Regions from separate parts of the Micromonospora sp. CNZ286 genome, predicted to be linked through region 2. Evidence: riboswitches for the same ligand, from Rfam matches in the RefSeq annotation. Region 2 holds a riboswitch; each other region holds the start of a gene.
What was found. Region 2 has a riboswitch for cobalamin ahead of FHX31_RS10040 (uroporphyrinogen decarboxylase/cobalamine-independent methonine synthase family protein). Riboswitches for the same ligand answer to the same signal wherever they lie in the genome.

Region 1 (6,299 bases), 120 kb from region 2:
CCGGCGCTGGCCCGGCACTGGCTGGAGGTGGCGCTGCGCCTCGCCGCCGAACTGGCCGACCCACGCCGGCGGCTGCTGTCGACGGTCTTCTACGAGCAGGGCCTGGCGCTGCTGGACAGCCGGGCCGGCCGGCCCGACCGCGCGCTGCGGCTCGTCGACGACGGGCTGACCCGGCTGACGGCCGCGCTCGGCCCCGGCGAACGCCCGCAGGACCTGGCCCGGCTGCGCCACAACCGGGCGCAGGTTCACCTCGCGCTGGGCGACCCGGCGCGGGCGCTGGCCGATCTGGACACCGTGATCGCCCACGACCCCGACAACTGCGAGTACTACGTGGACCGCGCCGCCCTCCACCGGGCGGCGGGCCGGACCCGAGCCGCGATCAGGGACTACGACGCCGCCATCCGGCTGGGACCGCATCTGCCCGAGGCGTACTACAACCGGGCCGTGCTCCAGCAGGAGCGGGGCCGCCCCGAGCGGGCTCGCGCCGACCTGGAGCGGGTGCTCGCCATCGAACCGGGGCACCTCGACGCCCGGATCGCCCTGGTCAACCTGCACGTGGAGCGCGGCGCGCTGGATGCCGCCGAGGCGGGTGCGCGGGCCGGGCTGGCCGGCGCTCCGCAGGAGCCCGCGCTGCTGTGCACCCTGGGCCTGGTCCTCGCCGAGCGCGGCCGGCCCGCCGAGGCCGACGAACTGCTCACCCGGGCCCTGAACGGGGACCCCGAACTGGTGGAGGCGTGGACGAACCGGGCGGCCACCCGGTTCGAGCGCGGCGACGTGGCCGCCGCGCTCGCCGACCTGGACCGGGCGGTGGCGCTGTCGGAGGCCCCCGTGCCGCGCTACAACCGGGGTACGGCCCTGGCCCGGCTGGGCCGGTGGGACGAGGCGGCCCGCGACTTCGCCCAGGCGCTCGCCCAGCCCGGCCTGGACCGGGCCCTGCGCCGGGATCTGCGCGCGGAACTCACCAGGTGCCGCCGGGCGCTGGCCGTCTGACCCGGCCCGGCCGGGGAGCCGGCGCTCATCGTGCGCCGGTCCCGGTCCGGGGGAGGGGAGCGGGTTCAGCAGCCCTGGCGGCGGCTGTAGATCTGGTGGCGCTCACCGGCCCATCCGATGTAGCCGACCGCCTCGACGCAGTAGTTCGCCGTACCGGTGACGGCGACCGGGCCGGCGTAATAGCTGAAGTCACCGGAATTGGTGTCCGCGCCGCCCGACCGGGTGCAGTGCGCGCCCTCGCCCGACCGCTCCGCGCAGCGGTAGATCTGCACGAAGGTGGGCGCCGACCTCCCGTACGCCGCGCCGCGGTGGTAGAAGCAGGCGCTGTTGGTGCCCCCGTTGCTGCTGTTGTAGTAGATCACCAGTTCACCGAGCCCGGACGACTGCACCTGGCTGTAGGTGATGGTCCCCGAGCAGGAGCCGGCCGCCTGGGCGGCGGGGGCGCCGACAGTCAGGCCCGCCGCGACGGTCACCAGCGCCGTCAGCGCCGAAAGCATGCGTTTCATGTACCTACCTACCCAATCCACAGTCGACTGTTCCATAGTGGATCTTAATCAACCGGTGACCTTCGCCGTGACCCTGGTCCATAGGCAGCCACCTATTGACAAACAATATTAACAATTGGACCCTCTGAGAGAGCGCTCTCCCGTCCCCCCGTCTCCCGCGAGGTGTCCCCATGCGTCTCCGAAGAAGGCTGCTCGCCGCCGCGTCCGCCCTGCTCGCCGGGCTCACCGGCGCCGTCGTCGCCACGCCCGCCCAGGCGGTCGGACCGGCGTTGCTGCCGGTCACCGTCACCAACACCACCGGCCGCAGCGACCCGGTCCACCTCTACGTCATCGGCGTCCAGCTGTCCTCCGGCCGACTCGGCTACGTCACCTCCGGCGGCACCTTCGTACCGTGGACCGGCGGGCAGCTCCCGCCGTCGCCCGCGCCGGACGTCTCCATACCGGGCCCCGGCAACGGCGGCAGCACCACGATCCAGTTCCCCCGCGGCTTCTCCGGCCGGGCCTACTTCTCCCTCGGGCAGAAGCTCAAGTTCTTCCTCACCCCGGACGGACTGGTGCAGCCCGCGCCCTGGGCGGCCGGTGACGCGAACCGCGACATCCTCTTCGACTGGAGCGAGTTCACCTACAACGACTCCGGGCTGTGGCTCAACAGCTCCCAGGTCGACATGTTCGCGATCCCGCACGCGGTCACCGTGACCGGCGCCAACGGCGTCACCAAGCGCACCGGCGACGTGGTGGCCAACGGACGCAACGCGGTCATCGACGGGATCCGGGCGCAGCCGGGCTGGGCCGGCACCGTCCACACCCGCTCCGACGGGACCGTCCTGCGCGTCCTGGCTCCGGGCAAGGCGGCCGGGGCCGGCCTGCTCAGCACCACGTACCTGGACTCGTACATCGCGTCCGCGTGGAACGCGTACACCACGAAGACCCTGACCGTGGCGCCCTTCGCCGACCAGCCGGCCATCCGGTACTACGGCCGCACCTCGGGCAACACCATGACCTTCACCAACGGCAGCGGCCAGGTCGTCGCCTCCTTCAACCGGCCCTCCTCGGCCAGCGTCTGGGGCTGCGACGGCGACCTGCCCGCGCCGAACGACCAGGTGGTCGGCCCGATCTCGCGTACGCTCTGCGCCGCCCTCAACCGAGGCACGCTCGGCACCGTCGACACCCAGCCCAGCACGAACGCCGCCGACTTCTACCGCAGCAACCCCACCAACCAGTACGCCCGCCTGATCCACGCCAACATGACCGACGGCCGGGCGTACGCGTTCGCCTTCGACGACGTCGGCGGATTCGAGTCGCTGGTGCACGACGGCGATCCCCGTTCGGCCGGACTGATCCTCAGCCCGTTCACCGGCGGTGGCGGCGGCACCCCGACCACCGGGGTGCCAGTGGTCAGCAACTGGAACAACAAGTGCATCGACGTGCCGAGCTCCAACTTCGTCGACCGCGCGCCGTTGCAGATGTGGAACTGCAACAACACCAACGCGCAGAAGTGGACGTTCAGCGGCACGGCGCTCAAGAGCCAGAACAACAAGTGCATGGACATCGACGCCGGGTCCACCGCGAACGGGGCGGCGGTGCAGCTCTACACCTGCAACGGCACCGGCGCCCAGCAGTTCACCCTGAACGCGGCCGGAGACCTGGTCAACCTCCAGGCCGGCAAGTGCGTCGACATCAAGGACTGGAACGGCAACGACGGCGCGAGGCTCCAGCTCTGGGACTGCGGGGGCACGGCCAACCAGAAGTGGCGCAAGGGCTGACCAGCCATGCGAACGGTGGCGGGGGCCGACCGCGAGTCGCTCCCGTCACCGGCAGGCGACGGACGAGACGGCCGGTGACACGACGCCGCGCACCGAGGCGTCCATCGACGTTCATCCAACAGATCGATGTGCGTAAGCTCCGCCCGGTCAGATCTGGGGAACCTACCGAGGAGGTTCCATGGATCGTCGAGCAATGCTGCGGGCCACTGTCGTCGGTGCGGGCGCTGTCGCGCTGCCGTTCACCGCGTGGTCGGCGGCGTACGGAGCCCCGGCGCAGAACGCGGCGGGCCCCTACGGTGGGCTCCAGCCCGCCGACGCCAACGGCATCCAGTTGCCGGCCGGCTTCACCAGCTCGATCGTCGCACGATCCCGTCGGACGGTGCCGGGGACGTCGTACACCTGGCACGACGCTCCGGACGGTGGCGCCGTGTTCCCGAACGGCACCGGCTGGATCTACGTGTCGAACTCCGAGGTGTCAGCCGGTGCGGGCGGCGGTGCCTCACGCCTCGTCTTCGACTCCAGCGGCACCGTGGTCGGGGCGTCGCGGATCCTCTCCGGCACCAACAACAACTGCGCCGGGGGCAAGACACCGTGGAACACCTGGCTCTCCTGCGAGGAGGTGTCCCTGGGCCGGGTCTTCGAGACGTACCCCCTCGGCGGGACCGCCGTGGCGCGTCCCGCGCTGGGCCGGTTCAAGCACGAGGCGGCCGCGGCCGACCCGGTCCGCCGGGTCGTCTACCTGACCGAGGACGAGACCGACGGCAAGTTCTACCGGTTCGTGCCGACCACCTGGGGCGACCTCTCCGCCGGAACCCTCCAGGTCTTCCGCGCCGGTACGGCGACCTCCGGCACGTTCACCTGGGCCACGGTGCCCGACCCGGACGGCTCGCCCACCCCGACCCGGCAGCAGGTGTCCGGCGCGAAGACGTTCAACGGCGGCGAGGGCTGTCACTACGCGGATGACACCGTCTGGTTCACCACGAAGGGCGACAACCGCGTGTGGCAGGTCAACCTGGCCGCCGGCACGTACGAGCTCGCCTACGACGACAACCTGGTCAGTCCGGGCACCCCTCCGCTGACCGGGGTCGACAACATCACCGGGTCCACTGCCGGTGACCTGTACGTCGCGGAGGACGGCGGGAACATGGAGATCTGCATGATCACGCCCGACGACAAGATCTCGGTCTTCCTGCGGATCACCGGACAGAGCGGTTCGGAGATCACCGGGCCGGCGTTCACCCCGGCGGGGGACCGGCTGTACTTCTCGTCGCAACGCGGCACGACCGGCTCGTCCTCCGGCGGCATCACCTACTGCGTCACCGGGCCGTTCCGCCGATGACCGGCTCCCGGCCCCGCTGACAGTGACCACGCGGTGGAGGACGCCCGGTCTTCACCGGGCGTCCTGCCGGCCGTCACGGCACGTGTCCGGTTCCTGGCGCATTGACATCGGTGCTCCGGCCACAGCAGACTGTCGCGACAACTGAACCACCGCGTGTACGTGCGGGGGAAGACCGGTCGAAATCCGGCGCTGGCCCGCAACGGTAGGCCGCCCAGAGAGATCTGCGGCGGCGAGCCCGAATACCCGTCGTACGCGTGTATCCGCTCCCCACCCGTCGTGGCCCACGGGTCGGAGTCCCGGTCGACGCGGCGTTGCCGCGGTCGTCCGGGCTTTCGACGACCGCCGGGCCGGAAAGGCGCTTCCGATGGTCGTCCGCCGAAGCCGGCACCGCCTGCTCGCGCTCCTCTGCGGCGTACTCGCCGCTCTCACCCTCACCACACCCGCCGTCGCCGCCCCCGAGCGCGCCGCCCTCACCCGCCCGGAGGCCGCCGGCGGCTGGCTCGCCCGGCAACTCGTCGACGGCGAACGCTTCGAGGCGGTCTTCGACGGTGTCGCGTACCCCGACCAGGGGCTGACCCTCGACGCCGTGTTCGCCTTCGCCGCCACCGGCGTCGCCGACGACCACGGCGCCGACGCGCTGGCCTGGGTCGCCCGGCCGGACATCCGCGACGGCTACCTCGGCGACGGCGCCTCCGAGGCGTACGCGGGTGCGACCGCCAAGCTCGCCCTCGCCGTGCAGGTGCGCGGCGGCGACCCGGCCGACGTCGGCGGGGTGGACCTGATCGCCCGGCTGCGCTCGCTCCAGACGCCGGCCGGCAGGTTCAGCGACCGGTCCGCGTACGGCGACTACAGCAACGCGTTCAGCCAATCCTTCGCGCTGCTGGCGCTGGACCGTACGGCGGGCGGAGCGCCACCGGCGGCGGCCGCCTGGCTGGCCGGCACCCGGTGCCCGGACGGCGGCTACCCGCTGCTGCCCGCGCAACCGGTCTGCACGTCCGACGTGGACGCCACCGCGCTCGCGGCACAGGCGCTGCGCGCCGCGGACCGTCCGGCCGACGCCGCCGCCGGGCTGCGCTGGCTGGTGTCCGTTCAGCGTGCCGACGGCGGCTTCGCCAACGCGGGCGGCACGCCGAACGCCAACAGCACCGGCCTCGCCGCGCAGGCCCTGCGCGACGGCCACCGGCTGCCGGCCTGGGCGCGGGCCCGGGCATTCCTCGCCGGACTCCAGGTCGGCTGCGCCGGGGCGCCGGCCGACCGGGGCGCTGTCGACTTCGACGGCGGCGGCTTCGATCCGGCCACCGCACCCCGGGCGACCGCCCAGGCCGTCCTCGGTCTCACCGGGATCGGGTACGCCCGCCTGTCCGCCGCCGGCGCCGACCCCGGCGCACCGGCACTCGCCTGCCCGTGAACCCCTTCGCCGCGCACCCGATCACAGGAGGATCCGTGTTCCGTCATCGTTCCACAGTCCGCACCTGGCTGGCCGGCCTGCTGGCCGCCGTCGTGGCCGGCGTCGCGCTGACCGCAGTCGAGCCCGCGCCCCGGGCGGCGCACGCCGCCGCCTGCACCGGCACCTCGGGAGTCACTGTGGTCGTCGACTTCGCCGCGCTCGGCGGCGGCGTCCAGGTCGCCTGTGCGCCGGGCGATCCGGCCACCGGCCTGGCCGCGCTCCAGGCCGCCGGCTTCACAGTCACCGGCACCGCC
Region 2 (6,299 bases):
ATGTCGAAGCGGATCATGCTGGACTCGTCGCCGAAGAGCGCCGCGGCGAGGGCTCTGGCCAGTTCAGTCTTGCCGACGCCGGTGGGGCCGAGGAAGAGGAACGACCCGTCGGGTCGCTGGGGGTCGCTCAGCCCGGAACGCGATCGGCGTACGGCAGCCGCCACAGCCCGTACGGCCTCGTGCTGGCCGACCACGCGCTCGTGCAGTTGCTCCTCGATGCGCCTCAGCCTCTGCTTCTCCACCTCCGTGAGCTGGGTGACGGGAACACCGGTACGCCGGCTGACCACCTCGGCGATGTCGCTCATATGCACCTCGGGCACCGGAGGCGTGCCCTCCTGCGCCGCCGCCAGATCCCGCTCGGCCGCACCGATCTCGGCTTTCAGCGCACCCGCGCGTTGATAATCCTCGTTCGCCACCGCGCTGTCCTTCTCCCGGCGCAGCTGGGACAGCCGCTTCTCGATCTCCTTCTTGTCCGGAGCCGGGGTGCGGGAACGAAGCCGGACCCGGGCCCCCGCCTGGTCGAGCAGGTCGATGGCCTTGTCCGGCAGAAACCGGTCGGTGATGTAGCGGTGGGACAGTTCAGCCGCGGCGTCCAGCGCTTCGTCCGTGTAGCGCACCTGATGGTGCGCCTCGTACCGGTCACGTATGCCCTTGAGGATCGCGACGGTGTCCTCCACGCTCGGCTCCGACACCAGGATCGGCTGGAACCGGCGCTCCAGCGCAGGATCCTTCTCGATGTAGCGACGGTACTCGTTCAGTGTCGTCGCACCGACCACGTGCAGTTCGCCGCGGGCCAGGGCGGGCTTGAGCATGTTGCCGGCATCCATCGCCCCCTCGCCACCGCCGCCCGCGCCGACAACGGTGTGCAGTTCGTCGATGAAGAGGATCAGCCCGTCCTCGCCCGACGTCACCTCCTGGATCACGTTCTTCAGGCGCTCTTCGAACTCACCGCGGTACTTGGTGCCCGCCACCATCCCGGACAGGTCGAGTGCGACCACACGCCGGTTGGCCAGGGTTTCGGGCACCTCGTCGTTGACGATGCGCTGCGCGATGCCCTCGACGATCGCCGTCTTGCCGACGCCCGGCTCGCCGGTGAGCACCGGATTGTTCTTCGTACGCCGGGAGAGCACTTCGATCGTGTCGTCGATCTCGTCATCACGGCCGACGACCGGATCGAGCCGACCGGCCCGGGCGTCCTCGGTGAGGTCCCGCCCGTACTGGTCAAGGGTGGGGGTGCTGCTGGCCCCGCGCCCGTCGGCACCGCCCGCCGGCGGCGTGGGCCCGGTGACGGCCCCACCGAGCGCCCGCAACGCCCGGCCCGCGGTCGTCTCCGGGTTCGCGGCGATGCCGAGCAGGAGGTGTTCGGGGCCGATGTACGACGCGCCGGACCGTCGCGACTCGCGGTGCGCGTCGAGCAGGGCGCGCTTCGCCGCCGGCGCGAGCGGAGGCGTGTCCTCGCGTGGCCTGCCCTTGGGGACGGCCGACTCTATCTGGCGGGCCAGGTCGTCGGGGTCGGCGCCGCTCGCGCCGAGCATCCGGCGGGTGGGGTCGGCCTGGGCTGCGGCCCACAGCAGGTGCTCGACATTGAGGTACGGGCTGCCCCACTCCGTAGCCTGCTCGGCTGCCCGTTGCAGGAGTTGCCGCGACTCGGTGGAGAGCAGCCGGGACAGGTCGACCCGCTCCACCGGACGTCCCGCGAACGGGTCTCCGCCGAAGAACCGACTGATCAAGTCGTCCAAGGAGCCGCCGGGGATGCGGAACGCGTCGAGCGACATCTCATACCCTTTCTGCCGGTGGGGTGGGTCCTCGGCACAGGCCCACCTGAACGCTACGCACCTTTCGCCCACAGAGTTGGCCTTTATGGGTTTCTGGGGAGGCCAGGGTTTGTACTCGCTGCGGGTGCAGGGCAGCCACTGAGGGTGGTTGTCGCGGAGGTCGCACCGGAGCGTCCCAGGCGCTGGGCCCCGTCGGCGCCTGCGGCCTGCCCACCATCGGATCGGCGCCTTGACCGGCAGGCCGGGAGGCGCGGGACCCCGGTACCCGCGGACCCTGCGGTCTGCCCTCACGAGCGCTGCGTTGTTACCGGTGGACTTGACCCAGGCGTCCGGCAGGCGTCCGAGTTTGGCCACCGGCGGGGGACCGAATTGCGCTCAGTGTTCCGACAGCACCACGCTCTCCGCCGTCTTGCGCCCCAGACATCTCCGCCGAGTTCGGGCGGCGAAGGCGTGATCGAAAGGCGGCGGTGTACTTGCGGTCGCGGATGAGGAACCCTCCCCGCAGCACACCGGCCACCCCGCCCCACCCTCGATGCGCCCCGATCCGGTGATGGCTGTCGATTCCCAGATCGCGGACCTCACGGTACTCGCGCAGCGCCTTGTCGGGATTCGCCGCGAAGGTGGTGTCGGAGCCGATCTCGGGGACCAGATAGTGGTAGTTGGTGTCGAACCACTTCGTCAGTTCGAGCGCCGGCTCGGCATCGACGCCCCGGGCCATCGCGAAGTAGGTGTCGAGATCGCCGAGGCCGAGGCGGGCGAACCGGTGCGGGATCGCGCCGACAGCGACGGCCGTGTCGAGCACGTGGTCGTAGTAGGAGAACGTGTTCGACGGGATCGCATCCAGGCGCGCGTCGCGCAGCGTCCGCCAGACCTCCTCCCGTAGTGCGGCAGCGGTCGCCGCCAACTTCTCGGCGTCGATCCGGCCCGCCCAGTAGGCCTCGACCGCCTTCTTCAACTCGCGGTGCGCGCCGATGTGGGGGTAGCCGAGCACTGTGCTCTGCCCGAATGAGGTTGTCACTGTGGTCCTTCCCTCGAGGTGCCTGGCGGCCACGGGGGAAGGGGAAGGCGGGGTACGGCTGTCGCGTACCGGCTTTCCGCCCTGGCCCTCCCGAGAGGCCGCCGACGGCGCGCACCGGCGGTACGCGCAGTGCGGGCAGGTCTTCGGACTCGCGGCACGACCGGATCCACCCGGTCACCTACTGGCCGTCGCTTCCCAGACCTCGCGGTCCAGTGCTTCGTTGACGGCTGTCGTTCCCACTCACCGCTGCGGGGCAGTCCCGGATTCGCACCGGGTTCCCTCTTACAGCGCCCCACTCGCGCGGCGGGGGGCGCACCAGCGCCGTTGTCCATCGTATGGGGCGGTGGGCCGACGTGGTCGGTGTGTCCGCCCTGCGGGACAGCAAGCCGTCGCGGCAGCGGAGTGCTTGCGTGCGACGAGAGGGTGACGAGGGGCTAGAAGATGGGCCGGGTCGCGGTAGTCGTGGTCGGCGGATGCGCGCCGCCGAACCCGGTCTGAACCGCCCCGGGTGGAATGGTCGGTGCCGCCGACGAGGTAGTCGCCTCTCTCCGGCGCCGACGGCTGGCCCTGGCCCCTACCGGCGCGGCGCGGAACGCACGGACCCAGGGCTCTGCACCTGCCCGGCCGCTGGTCCGGCAGGTCGGCCAGCCGGACGGGCACCTGCCTTCGCCGTAGCGCTTGTCGTACTGGGCCACCGCGCGAGCGCGGGGGCAGACGAGGCCGTACCGGCTGGCCGTACGGGATGAATCACCACGAGGGCACCTGCCTCTGCCCCGGGGGGAGTGCGGCCAGGCGTCGGCGGCGCCGTGAGTCATCGCCCCCGCCGCACGTGGCGTGGGCGATGTCGGCATCGGCGATCGCGGACCGGCCGGGCTCGTTCCACGCCGAGGTCGTCGCACGGTCGCGGATTCACCTGTCGGCGGCATGAGAGGTTGCAACAGTGGTCGGGTGACCAGCGGAGAGGATGAGGTGGCCGGAGCCGGGCTGGGCGTCCGGCGAACCCTGGTCGCGACGCACGGCGGGGTGACGCGAGCCGAGCTCTTCCTCGATCTCGTGTTTGTCTTCGCCTTCATGAACGTCGCCGGCCTCATGGCCGCGCGGTCGGCCTTCGACGCGCTGGTCCAAGGCGGGCTCGTGCTCCTGCTGCTGTGGCGCAGTTGGGCCGGGTACGCCTGGGTCGGAAACCTGGTCCGGCTCGACCGCGGGATCCTGCCAATCGTCATGTTCATGGTTGCGACCGCGCTCCTGCTGGTCGCCGTCGCGATTCCGGATGTGTTCGTCGACCGGCACGCCGGGCTCTCCGCACCTCTCGTCTTCGTCGTCGGCTTTCTGAGCATCCGAGCCGTGTCGCTGTTGATCATCATGCGGAGCCGGCGACGCTCGACGCAGCAGTCGATCGCACCCGCCCGGCAGGCCTGGCTACCCCTGGCCGCCAGCGCCGTCCTGCTGCTGTGCGGGGCGCTGCTGCCCAGCCACCTCGCACCCGGACGCAGCGCCGGGCTGCTGCAGATCCTGCTCTTCGCGGTGGCGACCGCCGTCGACTACGTCGGGCTGCGCGCTCCAGGCACCGGCAGTTGGCAGCTCAGGTCGGTGCGGCACTGGGCAGAGCGGCACAACCTGATCATGCTGATCGCCTTGGGCGAGACGATCATCTCGATCGGCACGAGCCGGGGGTTCGCCGGCACACCCGCGATCACCTGGTCCGTGCTCGCCGGCTCCGGGCTCGCGCTCCTCGTCGTGGCGTTCCTCTGGTGGGCGTACTTCGACATCGCGGCGCTCGACGCGGAACAGACGCTGGAGTCCGTCCCCCACCACGCCCGGTCCCGGCTGGCCCGCGACGCGTACACCCTCCTGCACCTGCCGATGATCGCCGGGCTCATCCTGGTGGCGTTCGGGCTCAAGCACGCGCTGGGCGCCACCGAGATCGACACCGCAAAGAAGTGGGACGCCCCGGCTCTGTTCAGTCTCTACGGCGGGGTCGTCCTGTACCTGCTCGGGTTGGTGGCGTTCGAGTGGTGCATGGTCCGGCGAATCGGCCGGGGTCCGCTACTCGGCATCGTCCTGGTCGCGCTGCTGGCGCCGGTGGCCCGCACGGTGGAGGCCGTGGCATCGCTCGGGATCCTCGCCGGGGCCCTGGTCTGCGTGGTGCTCGCGCATGTGACGGTGCTCCGGAAGCGTCACCGCGGCCTGCACCGGGTGGTCGCCGTGACGGCCGGGCGCGAGGTCGAGGCCACCCCGGAAGACCTGTTCCTGGACCTCGTGTTCGTGTACGCGTTCATCCAGGTCACTGTCCTCATGACCCGGCACCCGGGGGCGACCGGCGTGTTCCACGGGCTGGCCGTCCTCGCCCTGCTCTGGTGGTCCTGGATCAACCACACCTGGTACACGACTGTGGTACGCGGGTCGGCGAACGTCCGGCGGTTGATCGTGCTCACTGAGGTGACCCTGACCCTGATGCTCGGGATCGCCACGCCACAGGCGTTCAGTCACGTGCCCGGAGGGTTGCCCGGTCCCGCGATCGTCGTCCTCACGTACGTGGCGGTGCGCGTCCTGCAACTCGCCGCGCTCTGGATCCCGCTCCGGCGAGACACCGCGCTGCCCACGGCCGTGATACGCGCCGCCGCGCCGACGTGTGTCGCCGCCGTACTGCTGGTGGGCGCCGTGCTCGCCGGCGGGGCCACCGGCCCGGCGACACCCCTGAGCACAGCGCTCTGGGTGGCCGGCATCGCCGTCGACCTGAGCAGCGGCTATCTCACCGGAGCCCGCAACTGGCAGCTCGGTCAGGTGAGCCGGTGGATGGGCCGCTACAACCTGATCATCCTCATCGCGCTCGGCCAAGCGGTGATCTCCACCGGAATGGCCGTCGCCGGCCTGCCCGCCTCCGGACCCGCGCTCCTCTGCGTAGCACTCGGCGCTCTCCTGCTGTCCGCCCTCTGGTGGACCTACGTCGGCACCGACGTCGTCATCGGCGAACGGTTCACCGAGCTGACCACGCCGCGGCAACGTGGAGCTCTGGCCCGGGACGCCTACACGTACCTGCACCTGTTCCTGGTCGTCGGCCTCGTCCTGGTCGCCTTCGGCCTGCGCACATCGTTGGCCATACCCGGACAGCTCGGCCCGGCGACGCCGGCCGGGCAAGTCATTCTCGTGTGCGGCCTAATCGTCTTCCTGCTGACCGACCACCTCGTGTGGCGGCGCGCACGCCGTACCGTGACCCGCCCCCGGGCCCTGACCCTGTTGGTCGCCGCGCTTGCTCCGCTGACCATCCTGCTGCCGGTGCGGGAGGCGCTGATCCTGCTCATCCTAAGTCTGTCGTCCGTGCACCTGCTCGCCCGCACGACCAGACCGCGGCCCGGCAGTCACCCCGCCCGCGGCACGTGAGCGCGAAATTCGCTGCCCGTGATCGCAGTAGCCCGCGCATCTTCCACCAAGCCGCGGATCGCCGGGTGCCGCCGGCCGGGTTGGCGTCTATAAGCTACTGGCGGAATGACCGCGCCAAGTCCTGA
Region 3 (6,299 bases), 1.6 Mb from region 2:
TGCTGTTCACCGCGATCCGGTGGGCCGGTGCGGCGTACCTCATCGTGCTGGGCCTGCGGGCGCTGCGCGGCACGGGCCGGCCCGGCGCCCCGGCGGACCGGCCGGACGGCGGTGCCGGGCGGGCGTTCCGGCGCGGGCTGCTGACGAACCTGCTCAACCCGAAGATGATCCTGTTCAGTGTGGCGTTCCTGCCGCAGTTCGTCCGGCCCGAGGCGGGCCCGGTGGCGGCGCAGCTGGTGCTGCTCGGCGTGCTGTTCGTCGCGGTGCAGCTCGCCGTGGACCTGGCGCTCGGGGTGGGCGCCGGGCGGTTCGCCAGGCGGTGGGGCGACAGCCGCTGGTCACGGCGCGTCGACCGGCTCTGCGCTGTCGCCTTCGTCGCGCTCGGCGTCCGGCTGGCCGCCGGCTGAGGCGTACCGGGGCGAGTGGCGGAGCGCGGTGGGGCGTCGGCAATGCCCGGGCCGGTTGATCGACTCCATCACGCCGAAGTGGCGGCATCAGAAGTGCTCCGACCCCGCCACCTCGGCGAACTGGCGATGATCATGAGGCCGGTCCCGGTTCGGCTCCGCCGGCGTCCCGGACGCGGGCGGCCGCTCGCGGTCCAGGTGCAGGCGCAGCAGCACCCAGCCCAGCGACACGGCGCCGATGAACACGTACGCGGGCTGGGTGCCGAACGTGTCCCAGCAGGTGTGCAGCGTGACGGCGGCGGCGAAGGTGAGCAGGAACGCCGCCAGCTTCCGGCCGCCGGGCGCGGCGGCGAACGTGAACAGCGCGGCGGCGGTCAGCCCGGTCCAGGCCAGGTGCGCGGCGGGCGCGGTGAGACCGCGTACCAGCAGCGTCCGCTCGACCGCGCCGAGGTTGCCCTCCGACCCGACGAACGCGGCGAACGCGTAGCCCATGGTCTCCAGCGCGGCGAACCCGGTGCCGGAGGCCACGCCGATCACCAGGCCCTGCGCCGGGGACGGGTGCCGCCGCCACAGCAGCAGGATGCCGGCCGGCACGATCAGTTTGGCGGTCTCCTCGGCCAGGCCGACGAGCGCCATCGGCAGGACGCCGAGGCGGTGCAGGGTGCCGTACTCCAGCCAGCCGGCGGCGACCACGCCGACCACGCCGCCGAGGAGCGCGGCGACGCCGACGACGGAGCCGGGGACCGGGCGGCGGGCCGGCCGTCCCTGGGCGAAGGCCAGGAATGTGGCGGGCGCGACGCACGCGCCGAGCACGATCAGCGCCGGGACGAACGTGACGGTCCCGGTGCCGGCGAGTGTCTCCAGCACCAGCAGGTGAAGCCCGACGCCGACGAGCAGGACCGCCACCCACGCCCAGCGGCGTCCGGTATTCCCCATACCGCCGAGTATCGCGCCCGCCGGGTCGCGCCGGAATCGGGGGTAGGCACTGTGGACAGTGAGATCATTCCGACACGCCGACACGACATCTGGTGTTGCACGCAAGCCCTCACCGCCATATATGGTGGTGCCGCAGCTGGTTCGGCCGAGCCCTCCGGGGCGGGGCCGAGGCAAGAGGGAACCCGGTGGGAATCCGGGACTGCCCCGCAGCGGTGAGTGGGAACGACAGCCGTCAACAGCACTGGGCCACCGGCCTGGGAAGCGACGGCCGGTAGGCGACCGGCGACCCCGGTCGGGCCCGCGAGTCCGAAGACCTGCCAGCGCGCCGTACGCCTCCGCGTACGGCGGCCGGAGGTCGCGCGGGACGACCGACGCCAGCAGCCGGGCCGGCCGTGCGCCGCGCCCGTTGGCGTCTCCCGCCGTCTCCAGACGGTGACAGCGAGGAGAGGTCATGACTGTCGTACAGGAGAGTCCCCCGTCCGGGACCGCCGGGTCCGAGGCCCGCCGCCCGGCGATGCGGGTACGCAAGCGGGACGGCGACACCGAGCCGGTGGACGTCAACAAGATCGTCCGGGCGGTCGAGCGCTGGGTCGCCGACCTGGACGAGGTGGACCCGCTGCGGGTGGCCACCAAGACGATAAGCGGGCTCTACGACGGGGCGACCACCGCCGAGCTGGACCGGTTGTCGATCCAGACCGCGGCGGAGCTGATCGGCGAGGAGCCGCAGTACTCGAAGCTGGCGGCGCGGCTGCTCGCCGCGTACGTGGACAAGGAGGTCCGCGGACAGGGCGTGGCGAGCTTCAGCCAGTCGATCGCCTACGCGCACGGGCTGGGACTGATCGGCGACGAGACGGCCGCGTTCGTGGCCCGGCACGCCCGCAAGCTCGACGACGCCGTGGACCCGGACGGCGACCTGCGGTTCGAGTACTTCGGACTGCGCACGGTGGCCGACCGCTACCTGCTGCGGCACCCGCAGTCGCGGCTGGTGGTGGAGACGCCGCAGTACTGGCTGCTGCGGGTGGCCTGCGGGCTGTCCCGCACCCCGGGCGAGGCGGTCGGCTTCTACCGGCTGATGTCCAGCCTGGCGTACCTGCCCAGCTCCCCCACGCTGTTCAACTCCGGCACCCGGCACACCCAGATGTCGTCGTGCTTCCTGGTCGACTCGCCGCGCGACGAGCTGGACTCGATCTACGAGCGGTACCACCAGGTGGCGAAGCTGTCGAAGTTCTCCGGCGGCATCGGCATCTCCTGGTCGCGGGTACGTGGCCGGGGCGCGCTGATCCGGGGCACCAACGGGCGCTCCAACGGCATCGTGCCGTTCCTCAAGACGCTCGACGCCGGGGTGGCCGCGGTCAACCAGGGCGGCCGGCGCAAGGGCGCGGCCTGCGTCTACCTGGAGCCGTGGCACCCGGACGTGGAGGAGTTCCTGGAGCTGCGGGACAACACCGGCGAGGAGTCGCGGCGTACGCACAACCTCAACCTGGCCAACTGGATCCCGGACGAGTTCATGCGCCGGGTCGAGGCCGACGGCGAGTGGTCGCTGGTCGACCCGTCCGACGCCCCGGAGCTGCCCGACCTGTACGGCGAGGCGTTCGACGCCGCGTACCGGGCGGCGGAGAAGAACGCGGTCCGCACGGTCCGGGCCCGGGACCTGTACGGGCGGATGATGCGTACGCTCGCGCAGACCGGCAACGGCTGGATGACGTTCAAGGACGCCGCGAACCGGCTGTCCAACCAGACCGGCGAGCCGGGCAACGTGATCCACCTGTCCAACCTGTGCACCGAGATCCTGGAGGTCAACGACGACGCCGAGACGGCGGTGTGCAACCTCGGCTCGGTGAACCTCGGCGCCCACGTCACCGCCGACGGGGTGGACTGGGAGCGGCTGCGCGCCACGGTACGCACCGCCGTGGTGTTCCTCGACCGGGTCATCGACATCAACTACTACCCGGCCGAGCAGGCGGCGGCGTCGAACCCGCGCTGGCGGCCGGTCGGGCTCGGGCTGATGGGGTTGCAGGACGCGTTCTTCACGCTGCGCCTGCCGTTCGACTCGGCGCAGGCCAAGGAGCTGTCCACCCGCGTGCAGGAGGAGATCCTGCTGACCGCGCTGGAGACCTCCGCCGGGCTGGCCGAGCGGTTCGGGCCGCATCCGGCGTACCCGCAGACCCGGGCCGCGAAGGGTGACCTGCACCCGGACCTGTGGGGCGCGGAGCCGGCGCAGGCCGGACGGTGGGCGGCGCTGCGCGAGCGGATCGCCGTCCACGGGCTGCGCAACTCACTGCTGGTGGCGATCGCGCCGACCGCCACCATCGCCTCCATCGCCGGCTGCTACGAGTGCGTGGAGCCGCAGGTGTCCAACCTGTTCAAGCGCGAGACCATGTCCGGGGAGTTCCTCCAGGTCAACACGTACCTGGTGCGGGAGCTGAAGGCGCGCGGGCTGTGGACGCCGCAGGTCCGCGACCGGATCAAGCGGGCCGAGGGCTCGGTGCAGGACATCACCGAGCTGCCCGCGCCGGTGCGGGAGCTGTTCCGCACCGCCTGGGAGCTGCCGCAGCGGGCGCTGATCGACCTGGCCGCCGCGCGGGCGCCCTTCGTCGACCAGTCCCAGTCGCTGAACCTGTTCCTGAGCGCGCCGACCATCGGCAAGCTCTCCTCGATGTACCTGTACGCCTGGAAGGCCGGGCTGAAGACCACCTACTACCTGCGTTCCCGTCCCGCCACCCGCATCCAGCAGGCCACCGTCGCGCCGGTGCTCGCCCCGGTCTCCGGCGTGGTCTCCGCCGTGAGCGACGACGAGGCGCTGGCCTGTTCCCTGGAGAACCCCGAGAGCTGCGAGGCATGCCAGTGACCACCACCGCACCGACCCGGCACATGCTGCTCGACCCCGGCATGGACCTGACCCTGCGGCCGATGCGCTACCCGCGCTTCTTCGACCGGTTCAAGGACGCGATCAAGAACACCTGGACGGTCGAGGAGGTCGACCTGCACTCGGACCTCGCCGACCTGGCGAAGCTGTCCCCGGCCGAGCGGCACCTGGTGTCGCGGCTGGTGGCGTTCTTCGCCACCGGCGACACCATCGTCGCCAACAATCTGGTGCTCAACCTCTACCAGCACGTCAACTCCCCGGAGGGCCGGCTCTACCTGTCCCGGCAGCTGTTCGAGGAGGCGGTGCACGTCCAGTTCTACCTGAACCTGCTCGACACGTACGTGCCGGACGAGAAGGAACGGTTCGCCGCGTTCGACGCGGTGGAGAACATCCCGTCGATCGCCCGCAAGGCCGAGTTCTGCTTCCGGTGGATCGACTCGATCTTCGAGCTGCGTGAGCTGCGGACCCGCGCGGACCGGCGGGCGTTCCTACTCAACCTGATCTGCTTCGCCGCGTGCATCGAGGGCCTGTTCTTCTACGGCGCGTTCGCCTACGTCTACTTCCTGCGCTCCCGGGGCCTGCTCAACGGGCTGGCCTCCGGCACCAACTGGGTGTTCCGGGACGAGTCGATGCACATGGCGTTCGCCTTCGACGTGGTGGAGACCGTACGCGCCGAGGAGCCGGACCTGTTCGACGACGAGATGGAGCGGCAGGTGAAGGAGATGCTGGCCGAGGCGGTGGAGTGCGAGGTGAGCTTCGCCGAGGACCTGCTCGGGCAGGGCGTGCCCGGGATGTCACTGGCGGACATGCGCGAGTACCTCCAGCACGTGGCCGACCGGCGCCTCGCAGTGCTCGGCATCGCCCCCATGTACGGCAGCGGCAACCCGTTCGCGTTCATGGAGTTGCAGGACGTGCAGGAGCTGTCCAACTTCTTCGAGCGCCGGGTGTCGGCGTACCAGGTCGGGGTGACCGGCTCGGTCACCTTCGACGACGACTTCTGAGCGCCGCCCCCCGCCCCGGCCGTCACGGCCGGGGCGGGACCGGGCTCTCGCCGGGCAGCGCCGTCGCCCGGACCCGCCCGATCAGCGCCACCACGGCGATCGCCATCACGGCCACCACCACGAACGCGCTGCGCAGGTCCAGGGCGCCGGCGAGCAGGCCGATCACCGGCGCCGCGAGCAACGCGCCCGGCCACTGGCCCATCGCCACCACCGAGACGCCCTCACCCGAGGTGAGGCCCGGCTGCTCGCCGGCGAAGCCGAGCACCGTCGGGGTCACGCACGCCAGGCCGAAACCGAGCAGTCCGAAGCCGGCCATCACCGCGGCCGGATGGGGGTACGCCACCGGCAGCGCCACGCCGACGGTGGCGACGAGCGCGGACAGCCGCACGAAACGGATCCGCCCGAACCGGCCGGCCAGCCGGTCGCCGAACAGCCGGGCGACGGTGGCGGCCAGCGACAGGCAGGTGTACGTGGCCGCGGCGAGCACCGCGGCGGCGCCCGCGACCTCGGTCGCGTACAGCGCGCTCCACTGTGCGCCGGCCATCTCGATGAACGAGGCGAGGAACGCGATCACCGCGAGCAGCAGCAGCTGCGGGGTGAACCGGTCACGCAGCCGCCGCCGGTCCTCGCCGTCCTTCGTCTCCTGCCGGGGCGTATCAGGCAGCCAGCGGTGCGTACCGACCAGCAGCGCTCCCAGCAGGACGCTGGTGACAGCCATCTGCGCCGACGGGGACATCCCGATCGCCGCGGCGCCGGTGCCGCAGAGGCCACCGGCCAGCATGCCGATGCTGAAGCCGGCGTGGAAGGTGGACAGGATGGGCCGCCCGTAGCGCTTCTGCACCTCGACCGACTGGGCGTTCATCGGCGTGGCCAGCAGGTTCGCCGCGAAGCCCCAGACCGCCAGCCCGCCCACAAGCGCCACCACTGTGGTGGACGCGGCCAGCAGCGGCGCGTTGACCAGGATCAGCGCGGCCCCGGCCAGCGCCAGCCGGCGGGTGTTGATCCGGCTGATCAGCACCGCCACCACGACCAGGGAGACCAGCTCCCCGGCGTTCGTGGCGATGTTGGCCAGGCCCCAGCCGGTGTTGCCGA

Region 1: linked by a shared signal. The riboswitch ahead of FHX31_RS10565 (peptidase) and the one ahead of FHX31_RS10040 (uroporphyrinogen decarboxylase/cobalamine-independent methonine synthase family protein) in region 2 are both predicted to bind cobalamin.
Region 3: linked by a shared signal. The riboswitch ahead of FHX31_RS17065 (ribonucleoside-diphosphate reductase subunit alpha) and the one ahead of FHX31_RS10040 (uroporphyrinogen decarboxylase/cobalamine-independent methonine synthase family protein) in region 2 are both predicted to bind cobalamin.

The regions. Positions count from the first base shown of each region.
Region 1 covers NZ_JACHIZ010000001.1:2,280,664-2,286,962, forward strand. The annotation lists gene FHX31_RS10545 (tetratricopeptide repeat protein) at 1-990, shown strand, start outside; gene FHX31_RS10550 (hypothetical protein) at 1,056-1,496, opposite strand; gene FHX31_RS10555 (beta-1,3-glucanase family protein) at 1,667-3,259, shown strand; gene FHX31_RS10560 (alkaline phosphatase PhoX) at 3,438-4,598, shown strand; cobalamin riboswitch at 4,728-4,863, shown strand; gene FHX31_RS10565 (peptidase) at 4,963-6,006, shown strand; gene FHX31_RS10570 (hypothetical protein) at 6,042-6,299, shown strand, end outside.
Region 2 covers NZ_JACHIZ010000001.1:2,163,495-2,169,793, reverse strand. The annotation lists gene FHX31_RS10045 (ATP-dependent Clp protease ATP-binding subunit) at 1-1,775, opposite strand, end outside; gene FHX31_RS10040 (uroporphyrinogen decarboxylase/cobalamine-independent methonine synthase family protein) at 2,080-2,793, opposite strand; cobalamin riboswitch at 2,911-3,128, opposite strand; gene FHX31_RS10035 (low temperature requirement protein A) at 3,742-6,174, shown strand; gene FHX31_RS10030 (alanine racemase) at 6,269-6,299, opposite strand, start outside.
Region 3 covers NZ_JACHIZ010000001.1:3,750,871-3,757,169, forward strand. The annotation lists gene FHX31_RS17055 (LysE family translocator) at 1-407, shown strand, start outside; gene FHX31_RS17060 (PrsW family glutamic-type intramembrane protease) at 495-1,340, opposite strand; cobalamin riboswitch at 1,461-1,675, shown strand; gene FHX31_RS17065 (ribonucleoside-diphosphate reductase subunit alpha) at 1,792-4,188, shown strand; gene FHX31_RS17070 (ribonucleotide-diphosphate reductase subunit beta) at 4,179-5,207, shown strand; gene FHX31_RS17075 (MFS transporter) at 5,230-6,299, opposite strand, start outside.